DNA from 3 places in the Fictibacillus sp. EA-CB0309 genome. Region 2 is predicted to be linked to each of the others. Evidence: a T-box and tRNA genes for the amino acid it is inferred to sense, from the RefSeq annotation. Region 2 holds a T-box; the other regions hold tRNA genes.

Region 1 (4,487 bases), 1.5 Mb from region 2:
CAAGGGATGGAACTGCAAGGAACCGTTCGCAACGTCGTTGATTTCGGAGCATTTGTAGATATTGGTGTAAAACAAGATGGGCTTGTGCATATCTCGAAATTAACAAATCGTTTCATAAAGAACCCAATGGATGTTGTAAGTGTAGGACAAGTCGTAACCGTATGGGTAGATTCTGTAGATGTAGCTAAACAACGAATCGCCTTAACGATGATTGCTCCTAAATAAAACAACTACCGAAAAAACATCAACAAGATAAAGCACTTCTCCAGTAAATTACTCTTCACTGGAGGAGTGTTTTTTGTTATAAAAGAACCAGCACTGATTAAGTAAGCGGATTTGGTAACGATCTTTTTGATAATAAGCACGACGGAGCTGTCTTTTAAACCATGTTGGCATATAGAGAACCTCCTTGAACTTCCCAATCCGTTATTTGTGTATTAGTCTATGTATAGAAGCTTGTTGATGTGAACTTGAAATGTAAGGAGCTTGACCATGACTGACGTGGAATTACAAAAACTTACCGAGGAAATTTCTCTTCAGTTCTTCGATAAACCGTTTCGGCACAGAGCCAGATTTAATAAAAGGCTGCGAACAACAGGAGGACGATATCTTTTAAGATCTCATGACATAGAAATGAACCCGCATCTTTACGAGGCATTCGGCATGGACGAATTGATTGGGGTCATTAAACATGAGCTTGTGCACTACCATATGCATATTGAAGGTAAAGGGTATAAGCATGGTGATTACGATTTTAAGTATTGGCTAAATAAAGTAGGCGGCTCTCGCTTCTGTCAGTCCATACCTGAAAAAAGAAGAACAGAGAGTTATAAATATCACTATATCTGCGCAGACTGTATGCAGTCCTATAAAAGAAAGAGAAGAATTGACACGAAAAAGTATGTATGCGGAAAGTGCCGAGGAAAATTAAAACAGGTTTCTTTAAAATAGGGTGTTGACTTCGATTATAGGTATGTGGTAATTTAATAAAGTCGCTGTTAGACATACCTTTTACATAGCTTTCTTAACAAGGTAGCTAAAGCGATAACGGCTCAGAAAAAAACTTCGAAAACGGGTTGACATCTGACGCTGAAACAATTATGATATTAATTGTCCTTAAAAGACATTCCACAGTAGCTCAGTGGTAGAGCTATCGGCTGTTAACCGATCGGTCGTAGGTTCGAGTCCTACCTGTGGAGCCATACAGAGAAGTACCCAAGTGGCTCAAGGGGCTCCCCTGCTAAGGGAGTAGATCGCTAACGCGGTGCGAGGGTTCGAATCCCTTCTTCTCTGCCATCTGGCCCGTTGGTCAAGCGGTTAAGACACCGCCCTTTCACGGCGGTAACACGGGTTCGAATCCCGTACGGGTCACCATATACTTTCATAAAAGCAATACCTATAGATTGATGGACTCGTGGTGTAGTGGTTAACATGCCTGCCTGTCACGCAGGAGATCGCCGGTTCGACCCCGGTCGGGTCCGCCATTATTTCTAAGGTGTTGGGCTATAGCCAAGCGGTAAGGCATCGCACTTTGACTGCGACATGCGTTGGTTCGAATCCAGCTAGCCCAGCCATTTTTTATTTTTAAGATGAGTGTTTAAGATACAAACACTAAACCTTATTAACAGTAAGAGCCATTAGCTCAGTCGGTAGAGCATCTGACTTTTAATCAGAGGGTCGAAGGTTCGAGTCCTTCATGGCTCACCATTTTCAAATTAATATGCGGGTGTGGCGGAATTGGCAGACGCGCTAGACTTAGGATCTAGTGTCTTTGACGTGGGGGTTCGAGTCCCTTCACCCGCACCATATTAATTTTCTCAATAAGTTGCAGTGCTCATGCGCTGGCATCTAGCCGCGCGGTCGTGGCGGAATGGCAGACGCGCTAGCTTGAGGGGCTAGTGGGGGTATCCCCGTGGAGGTTCGAGTCCTCTCGACCGCACCAACTTTTACAAATAACATATAATGCATTGAATAGGCGCCCTTAGCTCAGCTGGATAGAGTGTTTGACTACGAATCAAAAGGTCGGGAGTTCGAATCTCTCAGGGCGCGCCATATTTCGGGAAGTGGCTCAGCTTGGTAGAGCACCTGGTTTGGGACCAGGGGGTCGCAGGTTCAAATCCTGTCTTCCCGACCATTCTTTATGCGGGTGTAGTTTAGTGGTAAAACAAGAGCCTTCCAAGCTCTGGTCGTGAGTTCGATTCTCATCACCCGCTCCAATTTTTTACGGGCCTATAGCTCAGCTGGTTAGAGCGCACGCCTGATAAGCGTGAGGTCGATGGTTCGAGTCCATTTAGGCCCACCATATGATCGTAAAAATGATCAAAAAAAGATTTTAAAAAAGAGCTTGACTTTATAACATTGATTCGGTAAGATGATAAAGCTGTCTCGAAAAAAGACAAGCCAAAAAGTTCTTTGAAAACTGAACAAAAGAAATAGGTAAGGAATTAAATTAATTCCGTCAGTTTTAAAAACGAGCAAGACAAACACTTTTATGGAGAGTTTGATCCTGGCTCAGGATGAACGCTGGCGGCGTGCCTAATACATGCAAGTCGAGCGAATGAAGAGGAGCTTGCTCCTCTGATTTAGCGGCGGACGGGTGAGTAACACGTGGGTAATCTGCCTGTAAGACGGGGATAACTCCGGGAAACCGGGGCTAATACCGGATAATAAGAAGAAACGCATGTTTCTTTTTTGAAAGTCGGTTTCGGCTGACACTTACAGATGAGCCCGCGGCGCATTAGCTAGTTGGTGAGGTAACGGCTCACCAAGGCGACGATGCGTAGCCGACCTGAGAGGGTGATCGGCCACACTGGGACTGAGACACGGCCCAGACTCCTACGGGAGGCAGCAGTAGGGAATCTTCGGCAATGGGCGAAAGCCTGACCGAGCAACGCCGCGTGAGCGATGAAGGCCTTCGGGTCGTAAAGCTCTGTTGTTAGAGAAGAACAAGTACGAGAGTAACTGCTCGTACCTTGACGGTACCTAACCAGAAAGCCACGGCTAACTACGTGCCAGCAGCCGCGGTAATACGTAGGTGGCAAGCGTTATCCGGAATTATTGGGCGTAAAGCGCGCGCAGGCGGTCTCTTAAGTCTGATGTGAAAGCCCACGGCTCAACCGTGGAGGGTCATTGGAAACTGGGAGACTTGAGTGCAGGAGAGAAAAGTGGAATTCCACGTGTAGCGGTGAAATGCGTAGAGATGTGGAGGAACACCAGTGGCGAAGGCGGCTTTTTGGCCTGTAACTGACGCTGAGGCGCGAAAGCGTGGGGAGCAAACAGGATTAGATACCCTGGTAGTCCACGCCGTAAACGATGAGTGCTAGGTGTTGGGGGTTCCACCCTCAGTGCTGAAGTTAACACATTAAGCACTCCGCCTGGGGAGTACGACCGCAAGGTTGAAACTCAAAGGAATTGACGGGGGCCCGCACAAGCAGTGGAGCATGTGGTTTAATTCGAAGCAACGCGAAGAACCTTACCAGGTCTTGACATCCTTTGACCACTCTAGAGATAGAGCTTTCCCCTTCGGGGGACAAAGTGACAGGTGGTGCATGGTTGTCGTCAGCTCGTGTCGTGAGATGTTGGGTTAAGTCCCGCAACGAGCGCAACCCTTGACCTTAGTTGCCAGCATTCAGTTGGGCACTCTAAGGTGACTGCCGGTGACAAACCGGAGGAAGGTGGGGATGACGTCAAATCATCATGCCCCTTATGACCTGGGCTACACACGTGCTACAATGGATGATACAAAGGGTTGCGAAGCCGCGAGGCCAAGCCAATCCCAAAAAGTCATTCTCAGTTCGGATTGTAGGCTGCAACTCGCCTACATGAAGCCGGAATTGCTAGTAATCGCGGATCAGCATGCCGCGGTGAATACGTTCCCGGGCCTTGTACACACCGCCCGTCACACCACGAGAGTTTGTAACACCCGAAGTCGGTGGGGTAACCCTTTGGGAGCCAGCCGCCGAAGGTGGGACAGATGATTGGGGTGAAGTCGTAACAAGGTAGCCGTATCGGAAGGTGCGGCTGGATCACCTCCTTTCTATGGAGATTATGAAACAGCTTCGACTGTTTCGTAAGTACACCTATTCTTCTTTTGTTCAGTTTTGAGAGAACTAACTCTCAACTAAATAACACTTTTTATGATTCATTCTGAAAAGGTTATTTTCTATGTTCTTTGAAAACTAGATATCGACATCCAAACAATATGCAAGGCAGATTTAACAATCTGCGCCAAGCAAGAATCTTTGATGTGTAAACATCATATAAGGTTAAGCTAGAAAGGGCGCACGGTGGATGCCTTGGCACTAGGAGCCGAAGAAGGACGGGACGAACACCGATATGCCTCGGGGAGCTGTAAGTAAGCATTGATCCGGGGATTTCCGAATGGGGGAACCCACCATCCGTAATGGGATGGTATCCATATCTGAATACATAGGGTATGAGAAGGCAGACCCGGGGAACTGAAACATCTAAGTACCCGGAGGAAGAGA
Region 2 (4,487 bases):
AGGACGAACTAAGTTTTCTCTCTCTTCAAGTACACCCCAGTGTGATGTTCCAGAATCAAACCATACATCCATGATATCTGTTTCTTTTGAAAAACGTCCATTCGGGCTATGCGGAGATGTAAACCCTTCAGGCAGCAAATCTTTCGCTTCTCTTTCAAACCAAACATTTGAACCATGCTCTCTAAATAATTCCACAACATGAGCAATCGTTTCTTCCGTAAGAATTGCTTCACCATCTTCACCATAGAATACAGGAATTGGTACACCCCATGCTCTTTGACGGGAAATACACCAATCTTCACGGTCTTTGATCATGTTGTGAAGGCGCGTCTCACCCCAAGTCGGAACCCAGTTCACTTCTTCGATCGCGCGCAGCATATCTTCACGGATTCCTTTAATCGATGCAAACCACTGTGCAGTCGCACGGAAGATTACTGGTTTTTTTGTTCTCCAGTCATGCGGATACGAGTGTGTGATAAATGAAAGCTTTAATAAAGCACCTTTTTCTTGTAATTGTTCGGTGATCGGCTTATTCGCTTCATCGTAAAAGAGACCTTCAAAGCCAGGAGCTTCTTTTGTCATTACACCTCTGTCATCAACAGGGCACAACACTTCAAGGCCGTAACGCTTACCTACTAGGAAGTCATCTTCTCCGTGTCCAGGAGCTGTGTGAACACAACCTGTTCCTGCGTCCGTTGTAACGTGGTCACCAAGCATAACGAGTGAATCACGTCCATATAACGGGTGGCTTGCTACTGCATTTTCAATTTGAGCACCTTTGAAACGTTTAACAACTTCAGCTTGTTCCCATTCGAATTCTTTTGTAAGAGATTCTAATAGTGCTTCTGCAACAACGTATTTACCATTCTCTGTTTGAACAGAAACATAATCCAATTCAGGATGAACGGAGATTCCTAAGTTTGCCGGAATCGTCCATGGCGTTGTTGTCCAGATTACGAGTTTTTCATCTGTATCAAGAACACCATTACCCTCTTTCACATCAAAAGCTACATAGATAGAAGCTGAACGCTTATCTTGATACTCAATTTCAGCCTCTGCTAAAGCAGACTCTGATGATGGTGACCAATAAACAGGCTTAAGTCCTTTATAGATCAAGTCTCTTTTCGCCATCTCGCCAAATACTTCAATCTGTCTTGCTTCATACCCTTTATCAAGTGTGATATAAGGATTTTCCCAGTCACCGCGAACTCCTAGACGTTTGAACTGTTCACGCTGATGATCAACCTGTTTGAGGGCATATTCTTCACAAAGCTTACGGAATTCTGCAACAGTGAGCTCTTTGCGTTTTACTTTCCCGCTTTTTGTAAGTGCCGTTTCAATTGGCAATCCGTGTGTATCCCAGCCTGGAACATACGGTGCATAGTGACCCGTCATGGATTTGAAACGAACAATGATATCTTTTAGGATTTTGTTTTCAGCATGCCCGATGTGGATATCACCATTCGCATACGGAGGACCGTCATGTAAGATAAATGGCGGCAAATCCTTTGTATTTTCAAGCACCATTTCGTAGATGTTTAGTTCTTTCCACTTTTCCTGAACAACAGGTTCTCTTTGCGGAAGATTTCCACGCATCGGAAACTCTGTTTTTGGCATTAATAGCGTGTCTTTATAATTCATAATCTTTCCTCCTTCATTACGATAAAACGTGACAGATGACTTGGCTTTTTAGTAACGTCAGGGAAAACAAAAAACCTTCTCGTCCCCACTGAACTAACAGTAGGGACGAGAAGGTTAACCCGCGGTACCACCCTAATAGGTTTATGAAAAAATCACAAAACCCGCTTAGTCATCCGTAGCGTGGATGAGGCGCCTGAACTTACTGCAAATATTTCAGTCCAAGAACTCAGGGGTGATCTTCAAATACCTCACTATACCAGGCTCGCACCATTTCCCAGTTCGCTTAAATAGAAAGAAAGTATTTTACTGTCCCCGTCTTCGTCACATATTAATCTTAGAAAAGTATATGCGATTTTTTAAATGAATGTCAAGCTTCCGTCTTTACTTCCTGAAGTTCGTAGCCTTCAAGATTTTCAGGAGCATTTAAAGAATCCCAGTCATCATTCTTTAGCATCTCAAGCTGTGCTTCAATCAGCATTCTGAATCGCGTGCGATAAACGGATGACTGTTTTTTCAGTTCATCAATCTCCATTGAGATCTTCCTGGATTTAGATAGTGATTCATTAATGATTCTGTCAGCGTTCTTTTCGGCTTCTTTAACAATTAAGCGCGCTTCTTTTGACGCTGTCCTTTTTACTTCTTCGCCCGTTTCTTGAGCAATTAGAATCGACTTATTTAGTGTTTCCTCAATATTTTTAAAATAAGAGATTTTTTCTTCAAGGTTTGCAACCGTTTCCTCTAATTCTTTCTTTTCACGAATCACTGCTTCATAATCTTTAATGACTTGATCTAAAAAGTCATTAACCTCATCTTCACTATACCCTCTGAAACCTCTTGTGAATTCCTTGTTGTGTATATCCAATGGTGTTAAAGGCACAACGGCCACCTCCATAGATGCATTATTTTTTACCTAATTTCGACAAATTTTCTTACATTCCTTCTTTAGAAGGAAATTATTTTAATAACCCGTAACGGATACGCCATTTTTCTTTTTGGTCGTTCCTTCTATTGCAATCAGCTTGCTTCTGCCAAACCCTCTTACTGAAAGCTCGTCTCCCTCCATTACTTCAGCTGCCACTTGATCCGTAACTTTATGGTTCAATTTTACGCGTCCTTGCTGAATTAATGGAGATGCTTTGCACGTGACAAGTTATATATTTCAGCAACAATGACGTCAAGACGAAGTGATGATACCGTACCGTTTCTTTCGTCATATTCAGTTTTCGATTCAATTAACTGGCTTTCTTCAATAGGAAGTAACTTAACACTGGTTTTCCCTATTTTCGTTAAATTCAGTTCAATGAATCCTGCAATCTCAGTAGCACATATAAATTGAACGTTTTCCCCAGAAATTAAAATATCTCCATATTTCCCCGTTTTACACCGATGTTCATTAACGCACCTAATACGTCTCTATGTTCAATGGTAGAAAACTTTGCGGGGTAGTGAATATCATAAGAAACGATTTGAAAGTCTTCGTTTTTAGATTCCAAATAATCAGGATACAAAAACGCTCGTTTTCGTTCAGAAAAAGAAGAGCCTCCCCATAAAGAGAGGCGTACATCTGTATCACTGCCAACGATCGTCTTAATGATTTCTTGTTCACGAGGATCAAGAAAATCAGTCAGTTTCGGGCTATACCGCTCAGCCACTTCTGATTTCCAATTTAATACACGGTCAATAAACTCATGTTCTTCAGGTCTAAAATGCTGGTAAATACTCATACGGTAACCTTATAGCGAACGAGCGATCATGTCTGCGATCGCACTTACTCCGAAACGAGCAAAGTGCAACGCCATTAGAGCTACGATTGGTGAAAGATCGATCATGCCAAGTGGCGGAATAATCTTTCGGAATGGAGATAAATATGGCTCTACAAGTCTTGCAATAACTTGGCCGATCGATGACTCACGAGCATTTGGAAACCAGGATAAAAGTATGTAACCTATTATCATGTAATAGTAGATTTGGATAAGTGTTAGTACTACATCTTCAATTGCATAAATCATATTCAATAATCGTCACCTGCCTGATTTAATCTTCGTCCATCATTTCTGAAATCGTACCGGATACATCCACATTTTCAGGTGTGCACAAAAATGTGTTTGGCCCTAGCTTTTGAATATCTCCACCGATTGCATAAACAGTTCCTGATAAAAAGTCTACGATGCGTTTTGCTTGATCATGCGGAATTCTTTGCAAATTCATAACAACCGCTCTTCGATTTTTTAATTGATCAGCGATATCTTGAGCTTCCGCATAAACGCGAGGCTCTACTAACACAACTTTAACCTGTTGCTGAATGCTTTGAAGGCTTACAACGTTCGGTTTCCCTTTTTCGTATGAGAAGGTGTAATCTCTTCTTCTTCAGCTACTGAATCATCTTCGTACTCGTTTTCATACTCATAATCGTCCTCAAGATCAAAAAAGCGCTTGAATTTCGTTTTAATTCCCATCTATTCCACCTCCTAAAATTCTTTTCCTACTAAGTTCGTCCCAATTCGAATAAAGGTTGCTCCTTCTTCAACGGCAATTACATAATCGTTTGACATACCCATTGATAGCTCTTTGCAGGGAGCGTGCGGCATTTCTTTTTCCTGTATCTCCAATTGAAGCTGCTTCAATGTTGAAAACACGTTTCTAATTAAAGGTTCATCATTCGTAAAAGGGGCCATGGTCATGAGACCAGCAACTTTAATACGATCGTAGTCTTTTAGTTTATCGACAAAAGGAAGCACATCTTTTACTGCAAGACCATGTTTAGAGTCTTCTTCAGCTACATTTACTTGTACAAAGCATGAAATGGTCTTTCCTGCTCGTTTTTGAATCTCACTCGCTAAACTTAA
Region 3 (4,487 bases), 1.7 Mb from region 2:
CTTACTGCGTCCCCCCATTGTTCAAACGGAAAGGAGGTGGTACAGGAATATCAACCTGTTATCCATCGCCTACGCTTTTCAGCCTCGGCTTAGGCCCCGACTAACCCTGAGCGGACGAGCCTTCCTCAGGAAACCTTAGGCTTTCGATGGACAAGATTCTCACTTGTCTTTCGCTACTCATACCGGCATTCTCACTTCAAAGCGCTCCACCAGTCCTTCCGGTCTGACTTCGCTGCACTTCGAACGCTCCCCTACCCCTGTACCATACGGTACAAGCCATAGCTTCGGTGATACGTTTAGCCCCGTTACATTTTCGGCGCAGAGTCACTCGACCAGTGAGCTATTACGCACTCTTTAAATGGTGGCTGCTTCTAAGCCAACATCCTGGTTGTCTGGGCAACTCCACATCCTTTGCCACTTAACGTATACTTTGGGACCTTAGCTGATGGTCTGGGCTGTTTCCCTTTTGACTACGGATCTTATCACTCGCAGTCTGACTCCCGCGGATAATTCTCTGGCATTCGGAGTTTGACTGAATTCGGTAACCCTGTGGGGGCCCCTAGTCCAATCAGTGCTCTACCTCCAGGAATCTTGCCGCGAGGCTAGCCCTAAAGCTATTTCGGGGAGAACCAGCTATCTCCGTGTTCGATTGGCATTTCACCCCTACCCACACCTCATCCCCGCACTTTTCAACGTGCGTGGGTTCGGGCCTCCATTCAGTGTTACCTGAACTTCACCCTGGACATGGGTAGATCACACGGTTTCGGGTCTACGACCACGTACTATGTCGCCCTATTCAGACTCGCTTTCGCTGCGGCTCCGTCTTATCAACTTAACCTTGCACGGGATCGTAACTCGCCGGTTCATTCTACAAAAGGCACGCCGTCACCCGTTAATGGGCTCCGACTACTTGTAGGCACACGGTTTCAGGATCTATTTCACTCCCCTTCCGGGGTGCTTTTCACCTTTCCCTCACGGTACTGGTTCACTATCGGTCACTAGGGAGTATTTAGCCTTGGGAGATGGTCCTCCCGGATTCCGACGGGGTTTCACGTGTCCCGCCGTACTCAGGATCCACTCAGGAGAGAACGAAGTTTCAGCTACAGGGCTGTTACCTTCTTTGGCTGGCCTTTCCAGACCGCTTCACCTACTTCGTTCCTTTGTAACTCCATGTAGAGTGTCCTACAACCCCAGAGGGCAAGCCCTCTGGTTTGGGCTGATTCCGTTTCGCTCGCCGCTACTCAGGAAATCGCATTTGCTTTCTCTTCCTCCGGGTACTTAGATGTTTCAGTTCCCCGGGTCTGCCTTCTCATACCCTATGTATTCAGATATGGATACCATCCCATTACGGATGGTGGGTTCCCCCATTCGGAAATCCCCGGATCAATGCTTACTTACAGCTCCCCGAGGCATATCGGTGTTCGTCCCGTCCTTCTTCGGCTCCTAGTGCCAAGGCATCCACCGTGCGCCCTTTCTAGCTTAACCTTATATGATGTTTACACATCAAAGATTCTTGCTTGGCGCAGATAAATATCTATCTGCCTTGCATATTGTTTGGATGTCGATATCTAGTTTTCAAAGAACACAATTTAAAAATGCATCATCGTAAGATGTGCAATGGTGGAGCTTAGCGGGATCGAACCGCTGACCTCCTGCGTGCAAGGCAGGCGCTCTCCCAGCTGAGCTAAAGCCCCATAATGGGAATTAAATTATGAAAATGGTGGGCCTAAATGGACTCGAACCATCGACCTCACGCTTATCAGGCGTGCGCTCTAACCAGCTGAGCTATAGGCCCCTAAAGGAAGTTAAGTTCCTTCAAAACTGAACAAAAGAAGAATAGGTGTACTTACGAAACAGTCGAAGCTGTTTCATAATCTCCATAGAAAGGAGGTGATCCAGCCGCACCTTCCGATACGGCTACCTTGTTACGACTTCACCCCAATCATCTGTCCCACCTTCGGCGGCTGGCTCCCAAAAGGGTTACCCCACCGACTTCGGGTGTTACAAACTCTCGTGGTGTGACGGGCGGTGTGTACAAGGCCCGGGAACGTATTCACCGCGGCATGCTGATCCGCGATTACTAGCAATTCCGGCTTCATGTAGGCGAGTTGCAGCCTACAATCCGAACTGAGAATGACTTTTTGGGATTGGCTTGGCCTCGCGGCTTTGCAACCCTTTGTATCATCCATTGTAGCACGTGTGTAGCCCAGGTCATAAGGGGCATGATGATTTGACGTCATCCCCACCTTCCTCCGGTTTGTCACCGGCAGTCACCTTAGAGTGCCCAACTGAATGCTGGCAACTAAGGTCAAGGGTTGCGCTCGTTGCGGGACTTAACCCAACATCTCACGACACGAGCTGACGACAACCATGCACCACCTGTCACTTTGTCCCCCGAAGGGGAAAGCTCTATCTCTAGAGTGGTCAAAGGATGTCAAGACCTGGTAAGGTTCTTCGCGTTGCTTCGAATTAAACCACATGCTCCACTGCTTGTGCGGGCCCCCGTCAATTCCTTTGAGTTTCAACCTTGCGGTCGTACTCCCCAGGCGGAGTGCTTAATGTGTTAACTTCAGCACTGAGGGTGGAACCCCCCAACACCTAGCACTCATCGTTTACGGCGTGGACTACCAGGGTATCTAATCCTGTTTGCTCCCCACGCTTTCGCGCCTCAGCGTCAGTTACAGGCCAAAAAGCCGCCTTCGCCACTGGTGTTCCTCCACATCTCTACGCATTTCACCGCTACACGTGGAATTCCACTTTTCTCTCCTGCACTCAAGTCTCCCAGTTTCCAATGACCCTCCACGGTTGAGCCGTGGGCTTTCACATCAGACTTAAGAGACCGCCTGCGCGCGCTTTACGCCCAATAATTCCGGATAACGCTTGCCACCTACGTATTACCGCGGCTGCTGGCACGTAGTTAGCCGTGGCTTTCTGGTTAGGTACCGTCAAGGTACGAGCAGTTACTCTCGTACTTGTTCTTCTCTAACAACAGAGCTTTACGACCCGAAGGCCTTCATCGCTCACGCGGCGTTGCTCGGTCAGGCTTTCGCCCATTGCCGAAGATTCCCTACTGCTGCCTCCCGTAGGAGTCTGGGCCGTGTCTCAGTCCCAGTGTGGCCGATCACCCTCTCAGGTCGGCTACGCATCGTCGCCTTGGTGAGCCGTTACCTCACCAACTAGCTAATGCGCCGCGGGCTCATCTGTAAGTGTCAGCCGAAACCGACTTTCAAAAAGAAACATGCGTTTCTTCTTATTATCCGGTATTAGCCCCGGTTTCCCGGAGTTATCCCCGTCTTACAGGCAGATTACCCACGTGTTACTCACCCGTCCGCCGCTAAATCAGAGGAGCAAGCTCCTCTTCATTCGCTCGACTTGCATGTATTAGGCACGCCGCCAGCGTTCATCCTGAGCCAGGATCAAACTCTCCATAAAAGTGTTTGTCTTGCTCGATTTTAAAACTGACGGAATTAATTTAATTCCTTACCTATTTCTTTTGTTCAGTTTTCAAAGAACTTTTTTGCAATAAAAAAGAAAATGTCAGAAACATTTTCTGAAAAATGGTGGAGCTTAGCGGGATCGAACCGCTGACCTCCTGCGTGCAAGGCAGGCGCTCTCCCAGCTGAGCTAAAGCCCCAAATAACATATTTGTTATAATGGTCGGGAAGACAGGATTTGAACCTGCGACCCCCTGGTCCCAAACCAGGTGCTCTACCAAGCTGAGCCACTTCCCGTAAAACATGGCGCGCCCTGAGAGATTCGAACTCCCGACCTTTTGATTCGTAGTCAAACACTCTATCCAGCTGAGCTAAGGGCGCATGTATGTGGTGCCGAGGACCGGAATCGAACCGGTACGGTAGTCACCTACCGCAGGATTTTAAGTCCTGTGCGTCTGCCAGTTCCGCCACCCCGGCACATACAATAACTTTGGAGCGGAAGACGGGATTCGAACCCGCGACCCCAACCTTGGCAAGGTTGTATTCTACCACTGAACTACTTCCGCAAACATATTTTGTTTTCAAAAAGGAAATTGGTGCGGGTGAAGGGACTCGAACCCCCACGTCAAAGACACTAGATCCTAAGTCTAGCGCGTCTGCCAATTCCGCCACACCCGCGTGTATAAATGGTGAGCCATGAAGGACTCGAACCTTCGACCCTCTGATTAAAAGTCAGATGCTCTACCGACTGAGCTAATGGCTCGTGCAAAATGGTGCCGGCTAGAGGACTTGAACCCCCAACCTACTGATTACAAGTCAGTTGCTCTACCAATTGAGCTAAACCGGCAAGTAAAGAATAAATGGTGGAGGATGACGGGTTCGAACCGCCGACCCCTGCTTGTAAGGCAGGTGCTCTCCCAGCTGAGCTAATCCTCCATTTTATATCTAGCCTAGCGACGTCCTACTCTAACAGGGGAGACCCCCAACTACCATCGGCGCTGAAGAGCTTAACTTCCGTGTTCGGTATGGGAACGGGTGTGACCTCTTCGCCAT

Evidence for each region. The T-box of region 2 lies ahead of ileS (isoleucine--tRNA ligase). A T-box ahead of a tRNA ligase gene usually reads a tRNA of that ligase, here a tRNA-Ile.
Region 1: it encodes a tRNA-Ile, which carries the amino acid that the T-box ahead of ileS (isoleucine--tRNA ligase) is inferred to sense. The anticodon was not compared.
Region 3: it encodes a tRNA-Ile, which carries the amino acid that the T-box ahead of ileS (isoleucine--tRNA ligase) is inferred to sense. The anticodon was not compared.

Annotation. Positions count from the first base shown of each region.
Region 1 is NZ_CP169271.1:53,128-57,614, reverse strand. It holds partial or broken gene ACEWFH_RS00365 (Tex family protein) at 1-225, shown strand, start outside; gene cmpA (cortex morphogenetic protein CmpA) at 274-396, opposite strand; gene ACEWFH_RS00355 (SprT family protein) at 493-951, shown strand; tRNA gene ACEWFH_RS00350 (tRNA-Asn) at 1,128-1,202, shown strand; tRNA gene ACEWFH_RS00345 (tRNA-Ser) at 1,206-1,296, shown strand; tRNA gene ACEWFH_RS00340 (tRNA-Glu) at 1,300-1,374, shown strand; tRNA gene ACEWFH_RS00335 (tRNA-Asp) at 1,409-1,484, shown strand; tRNA gene ACEWFH_RS00330 (tRNA-Gln) at 1,500-1,574, shown strand; tRNA gene ACEWFH_RS00325 (tRNA-Lys) at 1,632-1,707, shown strand; tRNA gene ACEWFH_RS00320 (tRNA-Leu) at 1,723-1,806, shown strand; tRNA gene ACEWFH_RS00315 (tRNA-Leu) at 1,857-1,942, shown strand; tRNA gene ACEWFH_RS00310 (tRNA-Arg) at 1,976-2,052, shown strand; tRNA gene ACEWFH_RS00305 (tRNA-Pro) at 2,058-2,134, shown strand; tRNA gene ACEWFH_RS00300 (tRNA-Gly) at 2,143-2,216, shown strand; tRNA gene ACEWFH_RS00295 (tRNA-Ile) at 2,226-2,302, shown strand; rRNA gene ACEWFH_RS00290 (16S ribosomal RNA) at 2,489-4,036, shown strand; rRNA gene ACEWFH_RS00285 (23S ribosomal RNA) at 4,264-4,487, shown strand, end outside.
Region 2 is NZ_CP169271.1:2,423,854-2,428,340, forward strand. It holds partial or broken gene ileS (isoleucine--tRNA ligase) at 1-1,641, opposite strand, end outside; T-box leader at 1,740-1,969, opposite strand; gene ACEWFH_RS13415 (DivIVA domain-containing protein) at 2,009-2,518, opposite strand; partial or broken gene ACEWFH_RS13420 (YlmH family RNA-binding protein) at 2,595-3,365, opposite strand; gene ACEWFH_RS13425 (YggT family protein) at 3,375-3,650, opposite strand; partial or broken gene ACEWFH_RS13430 (cell division protein SepF) at 3,676-4,097, opposite strand; partial or broken gene ACEWFH_RS13435 (YggS family pyridoxal phosphate-dependent enzyme) at 4,110-4,487, opposite strand, start outside.
Region 3 is NZ_CP169271.1:186,668-191,154, forward strand. It holds rRNA gene ACEWFH_RS01230 (23S ribosomal RNA) at 1-1,485, opposite strand, end outside; tRNA gene ACEWFH_RS01235 (tRNA-Ala) at 1,619-1,694, opposite strand; tRNA gene ACEWFH_RS01240 (tRNA-Ile) at 1,719-1,795, opposite strand; rRNA gene ACEWFH_RS01245 (16S ribosomal RNA) at 1,884-3,432, opposite strand; tRNA gene ACEWFH_RS01250 (tRNA-Ala) at 3,559-3,634, opposite strand; tRNA gene ACEWFH_RS01255 (tRNA-Pro) at 3,655-3,731, opposite strand; tRNA gene ACEWFH_RS01260 (tRNA-Arg) at 3,739-3,815, opposite strand; tRNA gene ACEWFH_RS01265 (tRNA-Leu) at 3,823-3,911, opposite strand; tRNA gene ACEWFH_RS01270 (tRNA-Gly) at 3,926-4,000, opposite strand; tRNA gene ACEWFH_RS01275 (tRNA-Leu) at 4,029-4,112, opposite strand; tRNA gene ACEWFH_RS01280 (tRNA-Lys) at 4,122-4,197, opposite strand; tRNA gene ACEWFH_RS01285 (tRNA-Thr) at 4,206-4,281, opposite strand; tRNA gene ACEWFH_RS01290 (tRNA-Val) at 4,296-4,370, opposite strand; rRNA gene rrf (5S ribosomal RNA) at 4,383-4,487, opposite strand, start outside.